Regions from separate parts of the Peribacillus sp. NPDC097295 genome, predicted to be linked through region 2. Evidence: riboswitches for the same ligand, from Rfam matches in the RefSeq annotation. Region 2 holds a riboswitch; the other holds the start of a gene.
The links. A riboswitch is a leader RNA that binds a small molecule or an ion and turns the genes downstream of it on or off. The one in region 2 is predicted to bind cyclic di-AMP.
Positions count from the first base shown of each region.

Region 1: linked by a shared signal. The riboswitch ahead of ACIQXN_RS12385 (hypothetical protein) and the one ahead of ACIQXN_RS20870 (cation:dicarboxylate symporter family transporter) in region 2 are both predicted to bind cyclic di-AMP.

Region 1 covers NZ_JBIWCW010000006.1:51,184-54,435, forward strand. The annotation lists gene kdpA (potassium-transporting ATPase subunit KdpA) at 1-1,123, opposite strand, end outside; gene ACIQXN_RS12380 (potassium-transporting ATPase subunit F) at 1,149-1,220, opposite strand; gene ACIQXN_RS12385 (hypothetical protein) at 1,716-2,093, opposite strand; cyclic di-AMP (ydaO/yuaA leader) riboswitch at 2,130-2,272, opposite strand; gene ACIQXN_RS12390 (Na-translocating system protein MpsC family protein) at 2,518-2,892, shown strand; gene ACIQXN_RS12395 (heavy metal translocating P-type ATPase) at 2,990-3,252, opposite strand, start outside.
Region 2 covers NZ_JBIWCW010000025.1:25,622-28,873, forward strand. The annotation lists gene ACIQXN_RS20865 (hypothetical protein) at 1-406, opposite strand, end outside; gene ACIQXN_RS20870 (cation:dicarboxylate symporter family transporter) at 614-1,876, opposite strand; cyclic di-AMP (ydaO/yuaA leader) riboswitch at 2,049-2,197, opposite strand; gene ACIQXN_RS20875 (efflux RND transporter periplasmic adaptor subunit) at 2,373-3,252, opposite strand, start outside.

The DNA of each region.
Region 1 (3,252 bases), on a different contig from region 2:
CATCACCGCCAAATACGCAATTCAACATCATCATGCCAAATGGCGCAATGCTCCCGAGCGGCGTCAGCGTATCATGCATATTATTAACTGTTCCCGTGGTCGCTGCTGTCGTAACCGTTGTAAAGAGCGCACTCTGAGCAATGCCAAAACGTACCTCTTTACCTTCCATGCTGCCACTTTCTTGCGATAGGCCTAACGCTTCCAATTGGGGATTTCCATTTTGTTCACTAAAGTAATTCACACAAAGGAAGGCAAGTAACATAAGTCCCATCGCTGAAAAAAGGATCCAACCCTGTTTTCTACTTTTGGCCATATATCCAAATGTCAATGGGAGGGCAGCAGGAATGAGGATCATCGATAAAATTTCTAAAACATTCGTAAAGGCATTAGGGTTCTCAAATGGATGCGCCGAATTGGCACCAAAGAATCCACCACCGTTAGTCCCTATATGTTTGATAGACTCCAATGCGGCGACAGGTCCCCTTGCTATATTTTGAGTCGCTCCTTCTAAAGTAGTAACAACGGCTGTAGGATCAAGGGTTTGTGGTACTCCTTGCGAAACAAGAATCAAACTGACCAAAACAGAGAGTGGCAAAAGCACCCGAATGATGGATCGAATTAAATCCACGTAGAAGTTTCCTAAACTCCTCTGGCCGGTCAAGCCCCTAAAAAAAGCGATGCATAGGGCAAGACCAGTAGCAGGTGTCGTGAACATCAAGAAGATGATGACAACCATTTGTGATAAGTACGATAGACCGGATTCTCCACTATAATGCTGTAAATTGGTATTCGTAAGAAAACTTGCTGCCGTATTGAAGGCCAGTAAAGAATCCATGTTAGCGATCTCGCTTGGATTCCCTGGCAATAGTCCCTGAAAACGTAAGATCACATATGAGATAATAAACATGACTAAGTTACTCAAGAGCAATGCCTGTGCATATTGCTTCCAATTCATATCATTTGTCTTGATTCCAGATAGTTTATAAACGCCTCTTTCTACCCACCCAAACACCCGATCATGCCTTGTAGTTTCAAGGGAAAATACCGTTGTTAAGTATTTAGCCATTGGTATTGCTAGTAAAATTACAAAAAGCAACACCACACTGATTTGTAAAAAATCCATTTACATTTCCTCCGTTAACGTTCTATTAATATTTTTCCGGGTATAGTAAAGCATGAATTAAATACACGGTTACCGCCCCTGCAATAAGAAACAACATATACTACTCTCCTTTTTTCGTTATAACTTTGTTACAAAAATGAATAAATCCACTGAAAAGAAAAAAGGGTGCCGACATAAGTAAAATCGTTACAAATTCCATTCAAAAACCCCACCTTACCTTTGTTTTGAAGAAACCTTCGATCCACCTCCTTCACTAACAAGTAGGACAGTCTAACTAGTTAAAAGCCAGTTAAAGCTAGATGTGCCTGGTTTACTACAGATTACACAATCAGCACCCATTCTTTTGTACTCCTTGGAATATCCGTAGCAACTCGTGACAATAAATAAATGGATTGATTCGTACACCGAAAACAGTGCAAGTAGTTTTATCCCATCAAATAGAGAATTAGGAAATAGGTAGATAAAGTGATTTGGTTCTAATTGCTTAAACGGTAATTTCAAAAAAATGTTCTTAGAATTTCCTAACTCATAATCAAAGATTTGTAGATTACGTGTATCCGTATGACTTTCATTGATGCTATCCTTTACTGATTCAAATAATTTCCCCTTGCCGACCACAAAAACTGCACTCACTTTCTTTCACCCCAATTTTCAATATCCAACTCCCCGCCGTGCTCATCCGTGCAGTGCCACCAATTAAAAACATAAAAAATAGACCAATGTATACTCTTTCTCCTAAAGTTCGCCATTGTATATCCATCAAAGTTTCGGGATTGAAAAAATTCACGCCAAAACAAGAAAGACATGCAAAAACAAACATAATCAGTGGAGAAAAAATACTCATTGGTCTACTTATCGCCCAGCAAGCTTTAAAGCTCTCTTTGCGATCTGTCTTCCAAGAAACCTTTTCATAAATATAGGCATAATAAAAAGACCTACTAAAATGACAGGTTGCTATTTTGCTATACATACAACAAAAAAGCCTCCTGAATTAAGGTGGTCTTATGACCTCCTTCGCTTTAGCCGACGAAGTTAGCTGACGGGTAGGATGGCGAAAGAGTATCACATCCCTTCTGCAAAATGCAGAATTAACCCCATAAATAGTGGGTCCTCCGTTCTCAATCACTTGAGATTTGGCCGATATCAAATTGTTATTGATGAGCATATTCTACGCTCATTACCAAACGTTTGTAAACCTAAAAAAAACTTCATATAACCAGAAATAACGTCGTTTTTAACCATTTAAATCCATTTTATTAATCAAAAGCATCATTTCCTCTATTTTTCTATTTTTTTCTAACATTACCATATAAACTCATAATTCCATTGACAAAAACTTGAATTCGGCTTTATGATAAGTCCCATATATAACCCATGGAGAAGTCGGAGGCATTATGCTAAATCAAAAAAAGAAAATTGAAGCCGAAATTAGTGCAGCATTCATTAAGTTCCAGCGTGATTTAATCGGCAGAGGTCCACAAGAAGTCAAAACCTACATAATTAATGACATGATCATCACACGTTTCAAGGGAGTTTTGACTATCGAAGAAAAACATCTTGTCAGTCAGGATTCTGGAAAGAAGCTTGTAAAGAAAATGCGCTCTCTTCTACGTGAAATGTACAGTGAGCAATATGAAAAAATAGTCGAAGAACTAACAAGCTGTAAGGTGCTTTCTTCCCATAGTGATATTAGTACCAAAACAGGTGAAAGAATCGAAGTTTTTATTGTTGATAAAGATTTGGAAAAACACTTAGAAAGTTCCAAATAACATGTTTACAAAACAATAAACCTAAAAAAGGCAGAAACGTTGACGAACAACATTTCTGACCTTTTTGAAAAAAAGACTTACCGATCAATACCAAAAATCAAAGCTTCACCCGTTGGAGACGAAGGGCATTAAGTACAACAGATACAGAACTAAAGGCCATCGCAGCACCTGCAAGCCACGGTGCAAGAAAACCAAAAGCCGCTATCGGTATCCCAACCACATTATAAGCAAAAGCCCAAAATAGATTTTGCCTGATGTTCCGCATCGTTTTTCTGCTCATGAGGATGGCATCCGCAATGCTATTTAAATCACCCCGTATAAGCGTTATATCCGAGGCTTCCATGGCGACATCCGTTCCCG
Region 2 (3,252 bases):
TAAACCACCCATCGTCCTGGGCTAGGTAAACAAATTGGTTATTCATTTTACGAAAGAAAGGGGGATCTAAATGATTTTTGGTATGCGCTACATATAAGAGTTCTGCTAATTCCCTTCCTTCCAATTCTTCTAGACTATCCGCTTCTTCAAAGTCAATCCAACAGAAATCCCCATATGCTCGGACATCCTCTTTCAACAGCTTAGTGATATTATCGGATGAAACACTCTCCAGCAAGACATTCAAGTTGTAGTCCCCACCATCATATTGATGTTTCAATAATAAGATGGAATTCAAGCCATGAGGCAGGGAACAAGTAAATTCCCGAAAACTAAGGCCGTTAAAGAGGACAAATCGTTCGGAAGCCTGCATATGCATATATAAGATATCATTATCTTCATTTTTCATGATCACATTCCCTCCGACCCTTTCATCATTAGTTATATTTTATCAAACTTTTCATTATTCACGAAGGTTATATAAAATAGAATTATAAATACCACTATAGAAAACAACCTTCTTCTGAACCGCTCATAAATATTGACCATTTGAACTTCAATGGCCTTTTTCAAATAAAAAACTCCAGAGTGTTAACACCCTGGAGTTTTGACCATATTATGAAGCTTGTCCGAGCTTATCATTTTCTGCTGGAGGGTTAAATTGACCTTCCCACTTAGAAATGACAATTGCCGCAAGAGAGTTACCGATAACGTTAACCACAGTACGTCCCATATCAAGAATACGGTCAATACCTGCAATGAATGCCAGTCCTTCAATTGGGATACCAACAGTTCCTAATGTTGCTAAAAGCACAACGAATGATACGCCAGGTACACCGGCAATCCCTTTAGAGGTAATCATCAATACTAACATTAACGTAATTTGCTCATAAGCGCTTAGGTCTATCCCATACATTTGAGCAATGAAGATGGCTGCTAAAGCTTGATATAATGTAGAACCATCAAGGTTAAAAGAATAACCAGTCGGAATAACAAAGGATGTAATATGTTTAGGACATCCTGCTTTCTCCATCTTCTCCATGATTCTTGGAAGAACCGCTTCAGAACTCGCTGTAGAGAATGCTAAGATTAATTCTTCTTTTAAAATTCCGATTAACTTAAAGATACTGAAGCCGACAAATTTTGCAATGAGACCAAGAATGACAATGACGAAGAAAATCATCGTTCCGTAAACAGAAAGGGCTAATTTCCCCAATGGAATCAATGATGATAATCCAAATTTAGAAATGGTCACACCGATAAGTGCAAACACCCCAATTGGAGCAAACTTCATAACCATATTCGTTAAGTTGAACATACCTTCCGCAGCTCCTTGGAAGAAACGGAAGACTGGTACACCCTTTTCACCAATAGCTGCAATGCTTAGTCCAAACAATACTGAGAAGAAGATGATGGCAAGCATATCGCCTTCTACCATAGCTTTGATTGGATTAGATGGTACAATATGAACGATTGTGTCTATAAATGATTCGTGTTGCTTAGACTCTGCTGTATCAACATACGTAGAAATATCAGTTTGTTCTAGATTACCCATGTCGACGCCTGCACCAGGCTGAATAATGTTAGCGGACATTAATCCTACACCGATCGCCACTAATGTTACTACTATAAAGTAGGATAGTGACTTCGCACCTAATTTCCCTACTGATTTTAAATCACCCACGCCTGCAACTGCAACGATTAGGCTAGAAACGATAATCGGAACGACGATCATTTTTATCATTCGTAAGAAGATATCGCCTAATGGTTGTAGATAGCCTTGGGCTGTCTCACTTCCATAAAATATAGCACCTACGATAATCCCTAGAATTAAGCCAATAAAAATTTGAGTCGCTAAACTCAGTTTGATTTTCTTCATTTAATTTCCTCACCTTCCATATAGTCTTTGATGTAAAAACATTTGTCTCGGTAAGGGAAACAAGATACTAATAAAAAGAGAAAAATTTTTCTGTATATTGAAAAACTTCTATCCTTACGCTTAAAAAAAAGACACACTACGTGTCATTTTCCCTATTCGCGGTTATTCACACATGTTCCCTCGAAGACGCTTACGGGGTTAGCTGTCGGGTTAGGAATCGGAAACACAATGGCCCTTTCATCTCTGAATTCACCCCTAGCGGATGAAATCCGCAAAAATGGTTCCCCCGTTCTTTTTTATAAGATTAAGCGAACTAACTTATATTAAAATATTATACTAAAAATATAAATCTGTAAATATATTTTCATATCCAAGCCTTGAAATGCATCGATAAATTCTGAATATTAAGAGCTAATTTAGTTTACACTTATTGTTTAAATAGGTAATTAGTTTAAGGTTTAAAAAAGGTTAATAACCAATTTTGGATTAATATAAATTATTTTTCCAAAATTCCTAGTAAAATGTATCTAATTTTCTCCCGGGTAGATAATTTCTTATAAGTTCCAGGATTCATTTTTTCAAAACTAAGTGGTGTAATGAAGCGAGAATGGTTTTTCACTACCTTTTTTGGGTCTAACAGAATGACATCCCCCACTGTTGGCCCTTTAAGGATTTCCTGTTTCCCTTTTGCATGAGCACCTTTTGTAAGGTATTGACGATCCACATGTCCTTTGTTGGTTAATGCATAAACATGTGGCTGCTTCGCATCATGCACCGCTTTCGTGGGTACGACCGGCACTCCCGCCTTCACATTCGTTATCACCGTAAGATCGACCTTTGAACCGGCTAATAACGGTTCGGACTCTTTGGGATCTGCCACGATCTTCGCCTGGAATGGGTATCTATTCTCTTCCTTAAGAGTAGGTTCGTCTTTTGGATAAGAATGAATACGGCTTATCGTTCCAGCCAATTTCTTATTCAAGTCAGGAGCACTTGCCTTTAACTCCATTCCCACCATTGCCTTCTTTAACTGTTCTTCAGTAAAGGTTCCTTCGATAGCCATTTCTGCAGAAGCGATTGAAATAATCGGGTTCGACAAATTTTTATTGATGTTTTTCACGGTACCGTCCGCTTCACTTGTCGTCTCGACGGCATTCGTTTGCACCTCGATTGAACTTAATTGAGCTTCCAGCATGACCACTTTTTCCTCCAGGTTACTTTTTTCAAGTTCCTGCTTGTACTTCTCTTGCTCAATATTACTTTTAATTAAATCCGAGGAAGACGTGGTGATGTCGATATTCAAATTCTTTTCAACCGTTTCATCAATAACCGTTTTATTCGAATCAAGGGTCAGACTGCTTTGATAAGTATTTAAT